DNA from 2 places in the Shewanella pealeana ATCC 700345 genome. Region 2 is predicted to be linked to the other one. Evidence: predicted binding sites of a transcription regulator. Region 2 holds the regulator's gene; the other holds the start of a gene.
What was found. Region 2 encodes sigma-54, which starts transcription at its own class of promoters, with help from an activator protein. Its sites were predicted from a motif close to GTTGGCACGNNNNTNGNNT; they were not measured.
Positions count from the first base shown of each region.

Region 1 (7,595 bases), 2.4 Mb from region 2:
CCACATATTCTTACCTCTTACTTCGTACGACCACCTAATGCAGCCCATATAGGTGAGAGTAACTGGGTAGCGTTTTATGCCGTGGACGGTAAGCCTGTTGATTTGGACCCAGCTGCTGGTGAGTATGATATCGATACCGATGGCGATGGCGCAGTTGATGGACAAGCAAGTGCTGAGAACGCGGCGGGTTGGAAAGGCGCTGCAGTTTCTTTCAATGACACTGGGGCGTATACAGGTAGTAATCCAGCCGTTATCACTACTGAAGCCCTTGGTGTTGGCGGCGCTAACGTATTAGGCCCAGGTGCAGACGGTAGCCAGACGCTAACGCTTGATTTCAATAATCCAACTCAGTATGCATCGCCATTTGAGGTCACGGAGTTGAATCAAAATGGTACAACAGTTGGCCGTTTGACCAACGTTGAAGTCGGCGCAGATGGTCTGATTAACGCAAGCTACAGTAACGGCTCTACGGTACCTCTAGCACGCGTTGCTTTGGTAAGCTTTGCTAACGAGCAGGGGTTGTCTCAGGCGGGTAACACCTCTTGGAAAGCCAGCTTAGATTCGGGCCCAGCACTAGCGGGTGAAGCGAACAGTGGTACCTTTGGTAGCATTCGCTCATCGGCGCTTGAGCAGTCAAACGTTGATTTGACTACCGAGTTAGTCGACTTGATCTCGGCGCAGCGTAACTTCCAGGCGAACTCAAGAACCCTAGAAGTGAATAACACGCTACAACAGACAGTGTTGCAAATTCGATAAGCGTTAAAAGCTAAGAAGGGCGGACTCCGTCCTTCTAGGTCGCTTCGCTTCTAGGACGTTCGCAGGCTCACTGCGAGGTCCTAGGAAAAGCACAATCAAATGCAAAGGCTGAGATGAACGCTTCGCTCACGGAAGACAGAACGTTCGCAGGCTTACTCTCAGAACGCTGCGCTGACGGTATAAGCGAAGAAGAATCTAGAACGCTTCGCTTCGAGGTCGCCCTTCGGGCTTCTAGGACCTAGGAAAAGCACATGCAAAGGCTGGGATGAACGCTTCGCTTACGGAAAACAGAACGCTGTGCTGACGGTGCAAGCTAAGATGATTTAAGCTGAGACGGTTAAAGCTAAGACGGTTAAAGCTAAGATCTTTCGCGAATAAGCCAGAAGCTGAGTCTTCTGGTTTTTTATTGCCTTCGTTTTAATCTTTTAAGCTTTCCGTAAGCGAAGCCACGTGCCGTAAGGCCGCTGGCCGTTCGTCTTTGCTCTTCCTAGAACCTGCTTTTCCTAGCACCTAGCGCCTTCTTTATCTTTAAGTCGCAACGCGACGCCCTCGAAGTGACGTAGTCACGTCCTAGCAGCGGAGCGCCCTTCCTTTTCTCTATCTTGGCACGATGTTTGCTATTTATTTCGTTAGACGGAAGTTTGACGGAGTATCAAGTGGACAAATTGCTCTATGTCGCGATGAGCGGCGCTAAACAAAATATGAACTCATTGGCGGTTAGTGCTAACAATTTAGCCAACGCTAATACCGATGGCTTTAAATCCTCCCTCGCTCAAGCTCGCTCAATGCAAGCATTTGGCGAAGGTTTGCCTACGCGTGTGTTCTCAATGACCGAAACTCCGTCAGCTAATTTTGCCAGTGGTCCGATAAAGACCACCGGGCGCGATTTGGATATTGCCGTAAAAGGTGATGGCTGGATTGCGGTGCAAGCCGAAAATGGCGGTGAAGCTTATACCCGCTCAGGCAGCTTGCGTTTCGATAACTCCGGTGTGCTACGTAACGACAAAGGCACGGCAGTGATGGGTGACAATGGTCCTATTGTATTGCCGCTGCCGATTGAAAAGGTCGAAATTTCTCAGGACGGTATTGTCTCAGTTCGGCCCTCTGGTGCTACAGCAGAAGTTATCGAAGAGGTGGCTCGTATTAAACTGGTCAACCCGGGTAATCAAAATTTAATGCGCGGGGAAGACGGTCTGTTCCGTTTGATGTCTGGTGAAAATGCTCCAGCCGATCCTAGCGTGGGTCTGTTAAGTGGTGCGGTTGAAGGCAGTAACGTCAATGCAGTCCATGAGATGGTATCTATGATTGACCTGCAGCGTCAGTTCGAGATGCAAGTGAAAATGATGAAAACAGCTGAAGAGAACGATCGCGCGTCCTCTTCCTTAATGCGCATAAGCTAGGAGAGATACTATGCATCCCGCTTTATGGATTAGTAAGACTGGTTTAGACGCTCAGCAAACTGATATTTCGGTAATTTCTAACAACGTGGCTAACGCCAGCACCGTAGGCTTTAAAAAGAGTCGTGCGGTTTTTGAAGACTTGCTTTATCAAAACGTTAATCAAGCAGGCGGTATTAGTGCGTCGAATACGAAACTGCCAAATGGTTTAAGTATTGGTTCGGGTACCAAAGTAGTCGCAACCCAAGAGATCTTTACTCAGGGTAACATGCTGACCACAGATAACTCGTTGGATCTATTGGTTGAAGGCCCTGGCTTTTTTGAAGTGCAACTTCCAGATGGTACCGCCGCTTATACCCGTAATGGTCAATTTAGTTTAGATGACACAGGGCAGATAGTAACTCCTGGCTCAGGCTATGTGGTGCAACCAGCAATCACAATCCCAGAAGATGCTACAAGCATTACCGTGTCTGCAGAAGGTGAAGTGTCAGTTAAAACACCGGGTAATGCAGAAAACCAGGTGGTGGGGCAGTTAGCAATATCGGATTTTATTAACCCGTCAGGACTCGATCCTATGGGGCAAAATTTGTATATGGAAACTGGCGCGAGCGGTACGCCAATCCAAGGTACCGCTTCGCTTGATGGCATGGGCGCCATTCGTCAAGGTGCACTCGAAACGTCAAATGTTAACGTGACCGAAGAGCTAGTTAACTTGATTGAAAGCCAGCGTATTTACGAGATGAACTCAAAGGTAATCTCGGCGGTTGACCAGATGTTGTCTTACGTTAACCAAAATCTTTAAGCATTTTTAAGAGGCTTTTTATATGAAGCGTTTGTGGGTTTTTATGCTGATGGCAGCCATATCAGGCTGTAACTCTACTAACGGTAAGCCGATTGCTGACGATCCTTATTACGCGCCAGTGTATCCAGAGGCGCCGCCAACAAAAATCGCAGCGACAGGCTCTATGTATCAAGATAGCCAAGCATCTAGCCTCTACTCTGACATTAAAGCACTCAAAGTCGGTGACATCATTACAGTACTGTTGATGGAGCAGACTCAGGCGAAGAAAAGTGCTAATAACGAAATTTCCAAGGGAACGGATCTATCACTTGATCCGATTTATGCTGGCGGCGGCAACGTCACCATTGGCGGTAATCCAATCGATCTTCGCTACAAAGACAGCATGAATACTAAGCGTGAATCAGATGCTGACCAAAGCAACAGCTTGTCTGGCAGTATTTCAGCTAACGTGATGCAGGTGCTAAATAACGGTAACTTGGTTATTCGAGGCGAAAAATGGATAAGCATCAACAACGGTGACGAGTTTGTTCGCATCACAGGCATTGTGCGTGCCCAAGACATTCGCCCTGATAATACGATTGACTCACAGCGAGTGGCAAATGCCCGTATTCAGTACAGTGGAACCGGTACATTTGCCGAAGTGCAAAAAGTAGGTTGGTTAGCTTCGTTCTTTATGGGTAGCTGGTGGCCATTCTAGGCCAACGTTATGGGTATGAGCCTAGGTTAAGGATTTAGGATGATGAAATTAAAATTGGTTTTGCTCTGTGCAATCTTAGCCTTGAGCGCCCCTGTGCACGCACAGCGAATTAAAGACATTGCTAACGTACAAGGCGTACGTAGTAACCAGTTAATCGGCTACGGTTTAGTGGTAGGTTTGCCGGGTACGGGTGAGAAAACCCGTTATACCGAGCAGACCTTTAAGACCATGCTGAAAAACTTCGGCATTAATCTGCCGGATAACTTCAGACCTAAGATTAAAAACATTGCGGTTGTTGCCGTGAGCGCGGAAATGCCGCCATTTATCAAACCGGGTCAAACCTTAGATGTGACGGTTTCTAGCCTAGGTGAGGCAAAAAGCCTACGTGGTGGCATGTTGTTACAGACCTTTTTAAAAGGTGTCGACGGTAATGTTTACGCGATAGCCCAAGGCAGCATGGTGGTCAGTGGTTTTAGTGCTGAAGGCATGGATGGCTCGAAGGTCGTGCAAAACACGCCAACAGTTGGGCGCATTCCAAACGGAGCCATTATTGAACGTACGGTGGCAACACCATTTTCAACTGGCGATCACTTAACCTTTAACTTACGCCGCGCCGATTTTTCTACTGCAAAGCGTTTGGCTGACTCGATTAATGATCTGTTAGGCCCAGGTATGGCAAGGCCGCTAGACGCTGCATCTGTGCAGGTCAGTGCCCCGCGAGATGTATCGCAGCGCGTGTCATTTTTGGCAACACTTGAGAATATCGAAGTTGAGCCTGCTGCAGAGTCAGCCAAAGTGATTGTTAACTCTCGAACAGGTACGATTGTCGTCGGTCAAAACGTCAAATTATTGCCAGCTGCGGTGACCCACGGTGGCTTAACAGTGACAATTGCAGAGGCGACGCAGGTTTCACAGCCTAACGCATTCGGTAATGGACAAACTGTGGTCACTACCGACAGTACAATCGATGTGGCAGAAGAAGACAGTCGCATGTTTATGTTTAACCCTGGAACCACGCTAGACGAGCTAGTTAGGGCGGTTAACTTAGTGGGTGCGGCTCCGTCAGACGTACTGGCGATACTCGAAGCGTTAAAGATGGCAGGCGCTTTGCATGGTGAATTGATAATTATCTAAATATTGTCAGTTTTATTGGAAAGGTGTCATGGAGAAGTTGTCGAACGCATCGCAATTTCTGGATCTTGGAGGCTTGGACTCATTAAGATCCAGAGCTCAAAAAGATGAAACCAGTGCATTAAAAGAAGTTGCCCAGCAATTCGAGGGGATCTTCGTGCAAATGCTGATGAAAAGCATGCGTGATGCTAATGCTGTGTTTGAGTCTGACAGCCCAATGAATAGCCAGTACACCAAGTTTTATGAGCAGATGCATGATCAGCAGATGTCGCTCAACCTTTCTGGTGAAGGCATGTTGGGCTTAGCCGATCTAATGGTGCAGCAACTTGACCCCGCTAATAGTCCGATGACTCCAGCCTCTGTGCTCCGTGGTGATATCAACGGCGGCTCTAAGGCTGCAGCATTGACCATGGATAGACCGGATATGCTGCAGATGCCGAGCTCACGTATTGCTAGCCCTGACACTATTACCGATCACGTTCCAAAAAATCAGAATAGTTTCGCTAGTAATAGCCAAGCATCAGCACCACAAGCAATTACAAGCAGTGTTCAATCACAAACATTAGATTCGGTATTGAGTGGCAAAATATTGCCGTCGGCGGCAGTCAACGCCGATAAGTCTCAGGCAAACTTTACCAGCCAAGATGAGTTCGTGGCGCGTCTATATCCCCATGCCCAAAAAGCGGCTCAAACCTTAGGTACCACACCAGAAGTATTGATTGCTCAATCGGCGCTAGAAACAGGTTGGGGCCAGAAAATGGTCAAAGGCCATCAAGGGCAGCAGAGTAATAACCTGTTTAACATTAAGGCCGACAATCGTTGGCAAGGTGAGAAAGCCTCAGTTAGCACCCTAGAATATGAGCAAGGTATTGCCGTTAAGCAGCAAGCGAATTTCAGAGTCTATGAGGATATTGGTCAAAGCTTTAATGACTTTGTTTCATTCGTTTCCAATGGTGAGCGTTATCAAGACGCGATGAAACAAGCCGCTAATCCGCAAGCCTTTATCCGATCCTTGCAAGAGGCTGGCTACGCAACCGACCCTAAATATGCCGATAAGGTTATTCAGGTGATGAAAACCATTACTCGAGACTTTAAAGATGTCTTACAAGGGGTTAAGCAATGAAGATTAGTGTTGTTCAACCACTTGAAGCAGGGAGTCAGTACGCATGTCTTTAGATTTAATGAATATAGCTCGCACAGGCGTGCTGGCCTCTCAATCGCAACTGGCGATAACCAGTAATAACATCGCTAATGCTAATACTGCAGGCTATAACCGTCAGGTGGTTTCACAGTCGGCGCTTGATTCACAGCGCATGGGCAATGACTTTTATGGTGCGGGTACCTATGTCTCTGATGTTAAACGCGTCTATAACGACTACGCCACAAGAGAGTTGCGTATTGGCTCTACTGCTGTCAGTGAGACGCAAACAACGTTTGGCAAGATGAGTGAGTTAGATCAGCTGTTCTCACAAATCGGTAAAGGGGTACCAGAAGGGCTAAACAATTTCTTTGCCAGCATGAACGCCTTATCTGATATCCCTGGTGATTTGGGAATGCGAGGTTCAATGCTGACCAGCGCTAACCAATTAGCCGACAGCATTAATCAAATGCAAGGGCACCTTGATAGCCAGATGACTCAGACCAATGACCAGATTGCCGCAGTAACGACTCGTATCAATGAGATCAGTAAAGAATTAGGCAATATCAACAGAGAGCTGATGAAGTCTCAGGGCGAAGACATGCAGCTCTTAGACAAACAAGATGCACTGATTTTAGAGCTGAGTGAGTATGCCTCTGTTAACGTAGTGCCACTCGATTCAGGAGCCAAGAGTGTGATGCTTGGCGGTTCTATGATGTTGGTATCGGGCGAAGTCTCGATGCAAATGGGCACAGTGCAAGGTGACCCTTACCCTAATGAGTTACAGATCACCGCACAGTCGGGCAATAAGAGCATGATTGTTGATGCAACCAAACTGGGAGGTCAGTTAGGTGCATTAGTTAACTACCGCGATGAAACTTTGACCCCATCGCAGATGGAGTTTGGTCAATACGCATTAGGTGTAGCCGATGCGTTTAATCAGGCGCAGGCACAAGGTTTTGACTTAAATGGTCAAGTCGGCGCCAATATCTTTACCGATATTAACGACCCATCAATGCAGATTGGCCGTGTCGGTGCACTATCGAGCAATACGGGCACTGCAAATCTAAGCGTTAATATTGACGATGTTGGCAGTTTAACTGGCAGCAGTTATGAGCTTAAGTTTACCGCTCCATCAACCTATGAGCTAAAAGATGCCGCCAGCGGCAATATTACGCCGCTGACGTTAAACGGCACTAAGCTCGAGGGCGCTGATGGCTTTAGCATCGACATCGACGCGGGGGCACTCGCCTCTGGTGACACCTTTGAGATTCGTCCAACTTCGGGGGCGGCGGCCTCAATATCGGTCGAGATGACAGACGGTAAAGGCATTGCCGCGGCGGGAACTAAAATTACTGCCGATGCGGCAAACACCGGTAATAGCCAAGTCAAGCTTGTGAGTATCGATGACAGAACGGACACCAATTTCCCGGTTACAGGTTCAGAGCTCACCTTTGAAATCGATCCTGCTGCCACGCCGCCCACATTTGAAGTGTTTGACGTTGATGGCACATCGCTTGGCGCCGCCGCAGCTTATACACCCCCGAATATCAGCGCTCATGGTTTTACCTTCGAGATTGATTCTACCGCAGCGACTGCGGAGAAGTTTACCTTCGACTTATCATTTGCTGAAGGTGATAACACTAACATGGTGAACATGGCCAAGCTCAATGA
Region 1 is NC_009901.1:1,636,883-1,644,477, forward strand. Features, by position in the region: gene flgE (flagellar hook protein FlgE) at 1-756, shown strand, start outside; gene flgF (flagellar basal-body rod protein FlgF) at 1,413-2,156, shown strand; gene flgG (flagellar basal-body rod protein FlgG) at 2,167-2,955, shown strand; gene flgH (flagellar basal body L-ring protein FlgH) at 2,978-3,652, shown strand; gene SPEA_RS07055 (flagellar basal body P-ring protein FlgI) at 3,695-4,786, shown strand; gene flgJ (flagellar assembly peptidoglycan hydrolase FlgJ) at 4,815-5,906, shown strand; gene flgK (flagellar hook-associated protein FlgK) at 5,950-7,595, shown strand, end outside.
Region 1: a site for sigma-54 is predicted at 1,358-1,376, ahead of flgF (flagellar basal-body rod protein FlgF). Genes of this name have one in related genera too.

Region 2 (7,595 bases):
AAGCCTAGAACACTCGTCGCTGAAGCTTGTTTTTCACCTTGAATGATGGTGATTTCGGCGTCAAATTCGGAGGCTAGAACAACCAGTTTTGTTGCTGCGCGAGCGTGAAGACCAAGTTTGTTACAGATGGTGACTTCACGCTTAATGGTTGGCATTGTTTAGCTCACGGTGGCGGGCGTTGACCTTATGTTTGCCTTTTTTGAAATGTGCCGCGAGGCGCTCGGTGATATAAACTGAGCGGTGTTGGCCACCTGTACAGCCAATCGCGATGGTGAGATAACTGCGATTATTGCGTTCTAGATCGGGCAGCCAAGTTTCGAGCAGACCTTCAATTTGCTGAATAAATTGATTGACTCGGGGGCGTTCATTTAAGAAGTCTTGCACAGGTTTATCGAGACCCGTCATCGGCCGCAATTCAGGTTCCCAGTGTGGATTTGGCAGAAAGCGCACATCAAACATAAAGTCAGCTTCCGTTGGCATACCATGCTTAAAGCCAAACGACTCAAAATTGATCATCAGTTCTTTATCAAGGTTGCCAAGTAAGATCTCACGCACCTGATCATTAAGATCGTAGATGTTTAAGCTTGAGGTATCGATATAATGATCGACAATATTGGCAAGCGGTTCAAGCAAGCGGTTCAAGCAAGCGGCCCTCTAGCTCAATCGCCTCTTTGAGCGATACATTATCGTGAGATAAAGGATGCAGGCGGCGTGTTTCGTTATAGCGTTTAAGCAGCACTTCATCGGTAGAGTTGAGGAAGAAGCTTAATAGCTCGACCCCATCCGGTAGGAAGGTAAGGTGCTTGGTCAGCTCGCTCTCTTTCTCTGGAAGGTTACGAATATCAACGCTAATGGCGACCAGCTTAGTGTTGCCTGATAGCTCTTTTAGCAGAGTACCCATCATAGGTAAAGGCAGGTTGTCGACACAATAGTAGCCGAGATCTTCGAGCATTCTTAATAGAACAGATTTGCCTGAGCCGGAGCGACCAGAGACTAAAACAAGCTTCATCTTATAACTACCTGATTGAGGTTAAACTAAATGTTTGTGGTTTGTGACGATTTTGTATAAGTGTATAGATTAACTTTTTTAAAACCGAAAGCAAGAATTTGAGCAGATGATTATAAGAAATAATATTGCTGTAATAATTACTTAGGCCTTTAAATTATCACTACCTACTTTTAGGTGGGTGATGAATCTAAAGACCTCAGTAAGAGGTTACTGGGTAATGACTTGGTATAGTTCTGACTCATTACTGGTTTTTCTCAACTGTTTGACTACCGCCTTATCGTTGAGTTTTTCAGCCATTAGAGACAGTGTTGCTAAATGCTGCTCACACTGCTCGGAAGGCACCAATAGCGCAAATAGAATGTCGACAGGTTGTTTATCGATAGCGTCGAATGCGATTGGATCTTCACACTTAACTAAAACCGCAACAGGGCGCTCTATATTTGTCAGCCTTCCGTGAGGAATCGCTATACCGTTACCTATACCCGTGCTACCCATTTTTTCTCTCGCCAAGAGACTTTCAAAAATTTCTTGTGAAGAAAGGGTAGGGTACTGGACAGCGGCAATATCACTGATTAACTCCAATACCTTTTTCTTACTGCCCGGAGTGGCACAGGTAGTGCATTCCGGCTGCAGGATGGTACTTAGTTCCATCGTTAGTGTTTAATTAGTTTCTCTTTGTGTTTAATAACCTGACGGTCGAGCTTATCGATCAGGGAGTCAATTGCGGCATACATATCCGCATGTTCCGAAGTGGCAAATACTTCCCCTTTCTTAAGGTGGATTTTGGCTTCGGCAATCTGTTGCATCTTTTGTACATTCAAAATAACGTGCACATTATTGATCTGATCGAAATGTCGTTCAAGCTTTGTGAATTTATCTTCTACATAACCGCGCAGTGAATCGGTGATTTCGACGTGGTGTCCAGTCAGGTTGATTTGCATATATCGATCCTCCAAGTGCCTAATTTTGAGTTATAAACTCTTACGTTGGTTTGAGGGGGGGATCAGCATCGCTTCTCGATATTTTGCTATCGTACGTCTAGCAACTTTAATCCCTTGTTCTGCCAAAAGTTGTGCCATCTTGCTATCGCTTAATGGCTTCTTCTGGTTTTCTGCGGCGACTAACTTCTTAATAAACGCTCTGATTGCGGTCGATGAACACTCCCCACCATCGTCGGTACCGACATGGCTTGAGAAGAAGTACTTTAGTTCAAAAATACCTCTTGGAGTGTGCATATATTTTTGGGTAGTCACCCGTGAAATGGTCGACTCGTGCATCTCAACTGCTTCGGCAATATCATTGAGTACCATAGGCTTCATGGCTTCTTCGCCATACTCAAAGAAGCCTTGCTGGAATTTAACGATACAGTTGGTTACTTTCAATAAGGTGTCATTACGACTCTCGAGACTCTTAATAAACCACTTAGCTTCCTGCAGATGACCACGAATAAATTGACCATCGGCCTGATTAGTGGTGCTACGCGCCATAGAGGCATAATGTTGGTTAACATTAATCTTAGGCATATAGTCAGGATTAAGCTCAACCACCCAGCGACCTTTTTTCTTGCACACGGAAACGTCAGGGATAACATACTCGTCTTTGCTGCGAGCAATCGCCAGCCCTGGTCTTGGATTAAGGGTCTGAATAAGTGTTATCGCATCACGTAGTTCATCTTCTTTAAGCTTGGTTTTACGCATTAACTGCCTAAAATCGCGGCCTGCAATTAAGTCTAAATAATCTTTTATCAGTAATCTGGCATTGTCGATATGCGGGGTTTCTGCAGCATATTGTGCCAGCTGGATAAGCAAGCATTCACTCAAATTACGCGCGGCGACACCAATAGGGTCAAAATGCTGGATGCGCTTTAATACCGCTTCGACTTCATCAAGCTCGGTTTCAGGATCGCCCATAGCTTCTAAAATATCGTCGCAGCTTTGGGTAAGGTAGCCACGTTCGTCAATGGCGTCGATAATCGCGGTGGCGATTGCAAGATCGTTATCTGAAAACGGTGTGAGGTTTTTCTGCCACTCTAAATGTTCATATAAGCCTTCGCTGGTTTCACCTTGGAATGGCATATCGTCTTCACGGCTAACTCCAGAGCTGGAGTTTGACGAGACGGTATAAACTTCATCCCAAGTGGTGTCCATTGGCAGATCATCTGGCATAGAGTCTTGGGTTAGGGCATCGGAGGTTTCAACGCTAGCGCTATCTTGGATGAGGTCACTATTGGCATCGTTTGATGATTGGTCTTCATTGTCGCCTAAATCACCGTCTGACTGCTCTTCATCTAATTCCAATAGCGGATTAGAGTCTAATGCTTGTTGGATCTCTTGTTGCAGCTCTAAAGAAGACAGTTGTAACAGGCGAATGGCCTGTTGTAACTGGGGAGTCATGGTGAGCTGCTGACCCATTTTGAGCTGGAGTGACGCTTTCATTTTACCGCTATTCCCTACACTGTAGTTAAACGTTAAAGCTCGCTGAACTGGCGAAGGTAGCTTGAAAACTCAACACTTTGATTTTATTTGGAAGTAAATCCATATTGAGTTTTTCAGCTTCCATACTATGAATTAACTATAGCCTGAATTGCTCACCTAAGTACACTGCTCGAACCTGTTGGTTGTCCAAGATTTCGGCAGGTGTGCCTTCGGCAATGAGGTTTCCGTGACTCACGATGTAAGCGTGTTCACAAACGTCCAAGGTTTCTCGAACATTGTGGTCAGTGATCAGTACACCTAGGCCGCGGCTTTTGAGTTGCTCAATAATCTTTTTGATATCGATAACTGAAATTGGGTCGACACCGGCAAATGGCTCATCCAATAAAATAAACTTTGGATTAGCGGCCAATGCTCGGGCAATTTCTACTCGACGTCGTTCACCGCCCGATAATGCCATGCCTTGGCTATCGCGAATGTGAGTGATGTGGAACTCTTCGAGTAAATGTTCGAGCTGCTCTTCACGTTGCTCGTTATTGATATCATGGCGGGTCTGTAACACTGCCATGATATTGTCACGCACCGAAAGCTTTCTAAAAATGCTGGCTTCTTGGGGCAGATAGCCAATCCCTTTACGAGCACGCAGGTGCATAGGATCTAGGGTGAGATCATCGTCATCGATAAAGATCTTGCCTTTATCGCTCTGTACTAGGCCGACCACCATGTAGAAGGTTGTTGTTTTGCCGGCCCCGTTAGGGCCGAGTAGGCCCACAATTTGCCCCGTTTTTACGGTGAGACTGACATCTTGTACGACGGCACGGTTTTTATAGCTTTTAGCAAGATTAGCCGCTTTTAAGGTAATTTGGGTCATTGCTGTTCCTGCTTGTTCACTGGCGTGTCAGGCTTCTCTTCCTGGTAGGTTTCAGGCTGAATAATGGTGATGACTCTGTCATCGCCCTTGCCAGTACTTTCAGCAATAAGCTGTTGTAGACTAATGTTGTACTTAATGCGGTTACCAGTGACTTGGCTGCCGTCTTGCGCTAGGGTCGCTTCACCGACTAAGGTCAATGTGCGAGTCGCAAGTTCGTAGCGGATCTCTTTCGCGCTAGCGGTCGCTGGGCGACCATCTTCCATCATTTGGGTGTAGGTGGCTGGATTACCTGTAGCCACTAGCGTTTTACCGCTCTTATCTTCTTTTGAAAATACACGTAGCTCATCGGCATTCATCTTAATAGAGCCCTGAGTCACTTCAACAGGCCCAAAAAAGATAACCTGATTATTCTTAATGTCGGCTTCTTGGCTTGCCGCTGCAATTTTCACTTCTTGCAGTAGATCATCGACTTTAGCTGTAGAGCTGAAACTTAGCAGGCAAAAAAGGCCAGCAAGGATAGATTTATTGTATTTCATAGCGTCCTTCTACTCAGCTAAAGCGATTCGCTTAGTTAGCATGAGTGCAAAAGTGTTCAATTTATGAGTGTTACTTAGCTTCGTAGATGCCTTCGACTTGGCTTACCAGCTTGACACTCTGGGCATTCAGATCGGCGTACAAGCCTAAACCTTGAATGACGAATTCGTTGCCAGTGACGTGGATCATTTCATCTGAGGTCATGATCATGGTATTCAAATCAAGCTCTAAGTAGCTGGTACTTAACGTCTGGATCGGCTCTTCTGGGCTTATTGAGTCGATAATAACATTGTTTTCTAAACTTACCTTGCCTGTGAGCTTATTATGGCTACCTTTAGCGCTTTGCAGACGCCATTGGGCTTGACCATCATCAGGATAGATGAGGTAAACAGGCTCAGTAAAATAGGTCATGTTGGCGCTATCAAAATGCTCCATGTGTTTAGCCGAGACCTTGCTGTTGACTAAGCCTAATTCGTTATATTCGATACTGCGTAGGTCGTCGATGATATAGTCGGGTCGCTGGCTCATATCGATATCCAGCTCTTGTTCGCTTTTCTTAGACTGTACCTGCCAATAGAGCAGAAGTGCAGTGCCAAAAAAAGCGATAATCGCTAGGGTAACGCGGTTCATATACTCATCCCATGGGCCGAGTCAAACTTGTCTTGGCTTAACAGTAGTAAGTCGGTTAGCTCTCTAAGGGCACCATGACCGCCTTTAATATGGGTGGTCATTTTAGCGTGTTGTTTCACATAAGGGTGACCATCTGCAACGCATACTGATAGACCCACTTTCAGCATAACCGGTAAGTCCACCATATCATCACCAATATAGGCGACTTCTTCAGGGCTTACATTATAAAGTGTAAGTAACTCGTTATAGGGAGCCAGTTTATTATCGACTCCTTGATAGATATGCGTCACGCCTAGGGCGGTAAATCTGTCTTCGACGATCTGCGACTTACGGCCGGTAATAATGGCTACCTGTATGCCGCTAGTGAGTACTGAACGTACACCATAACCGTCACGAGTATGGAAGGTCTTAAGCTCTTCACCGCTGTTGCTCATATAAACTAAGCCGTCTGAAAACACGCCGTCAACATCGCAAATCAGTAGTTTGATCTTGCTTGCCGCTTGCCAAACATCATCGCTAATCGGGCCGTAGAAGCCTTGGTGAGACATATTAAATTACTCCTGCTTTGACCATATCGAGCATGTTTAATGCGCCGACAGGTTGCTGCTTGTCATTAATCACCACTAGGCCGTTAATGCTCTTAGTATCCATGACTTTTAACGCTTCAGCTGCAAGTACATTTTCGGTAATGGTGACGCAGCCTTTGGTCATCACATCGGCAATCGGTGTGGTTCTTAAGTTAACGTCAGCATCGATAACTCGACGTAGATCGCCATCGGTGAAGATGCCGACTAAGGTATTGTTACTGTCCACAACGGCTGTCATGCCTAAGCCTTTCTTCGATATCTCGTATAAGGCATCTGTGATGCAGATATTATCTTGCACACGAGGTAACTCATCACCTTTATGCATTACATCACTAACTTTTAGCAGTAACTTGCGACCTAGGCTACCGCCAGGGTGTGACAGTGCGAAGTCGTCTTGAGTAAAGCCACGTGCTTGCAGCAGTGCCACCGCTAGGGCATCCCCCATTACTAAGGTTGCCGTAGTGCTAGATGTTGGTGCTAGCCCTAATGGGCAGGCTTCCTCTGGCACTTCAATGCAAAGGTGCAGCTGTGCAAGCTTGGCCATATTAGAGTCAGGCTTACCGGTTACCGAGATCATAGGTAACCCCATGCGCTTAATCACAGGCATTAGGGTTAAGATTTCGCTCGATTCGCCAGAGTTTGAAATCGCAAGTACGATATCGTTTTCGCTCAAAACGCCAAGGTCGCCATGGCTAGCTTCACCTGGGTGAACGAAAAATGCTGGTGTACCTGTGCTGGCTAATGTGGCTGAGATCTTGTTGCCGATATGGCCTGATTTGCCCATGCCCATCACGATAACTTTACCTGTGCATTGCAAAATTAATTGGCAAGCCTGGGCAAATTCTGAAGAGTCGATGTACTGGTATAGATTATCGAGTGCTTGTTTCTCGATATCGATAACTTTTGTACCCCATTGGCGTAGTTGATTCTCATCTACCATTTCTTGGTCTCTCTTTAAATTTCTGCTTAACGTACCGCACCCACAGCTAAGATAGGAAAAGTAGTGCTTGGTATGCGATAAATGTAATAAGTAATACTACGCCATGCCAGGGTTTTAACTGTCTAGCACGGCCTGATAATAAGATAAGTATTGCCAGTGCACTGCTCGTGGCAAGCACCATATAAAAGTCTCGAGTACTCGCCGCCGCATCGACAGCGCCTGGCGCTATGATGCCAGGTATCGCAAGTACCGCTAAAATATTGAATAAGTTTGAACCAACTATGTTACCAATCGCAAGGTCGTCTTCTTTTTTTAAGACTCCGGCAACACAAGCGGCAAGCTCTGGTAAGCTGGTACCCACGGCAATAATAGTTAGGCCGATCACTAGATCCGATAGGTGATACGCCTTTGCTATCCCTACTGCGCCTTGGACCATCCAATCTGCCGATAATGGTAACAATACCATGCCGACTACAAGCCATAAAACCGCTTTAGCTGTAGGCACATCGGCAGGGATCTCATTTTCGGCATCTACGGCTAAAGCGTCACGGTTTTTACTATGAAGTCCGTGCCAAATCAGATAGCCCATTAA
Region 2 is NC_009901.1:4,402,987-4,410,581, reverse strand. Features, by position in the region: gene SPEA_RS19050 (HPr family phosphocarrier protein) at 1-155, opposite strand, end outside; partial or broken gene rapZ (RNase adapter RapZ) at 142-1,009, opposite strand; gene ptsN (PTS IIA-like nitrogen regulatory protein PtsN) at 1,217-1,660, opposite strand; gene hpf (ribosome hibernation promoting factor) at 1,663-1,950, opposite strand; gene SPEA_RS19030 (RNA polymerase factor sigma-54) at 1,981-3,444, opposite strand; gene lptB (LPS export ABC transporter ATP-binding protein) at 3,581-4,312, opposite strand; gene lptA (lipopolysaccharide transport periplasmic protein LptA) at 4,309-4,848, opposite strand; gene lptC (LPS export ABC transporter periplasmic protein LptC) at 4,919-5,476, opposite strand; gene kdsC (3-deoxy-manno-octulosonate-8-phosphatase KdsC) at 5,473-6,024, opposite strand; gene SPEA_RS19005 (KpsF/GutQ family sugar-phosphate isomerase) at 6,026-7,003, opposite strand; gene SPEA_RS19000 (calcium/sodium antiporter) at 7,050-7,595, opposite strand, start outside.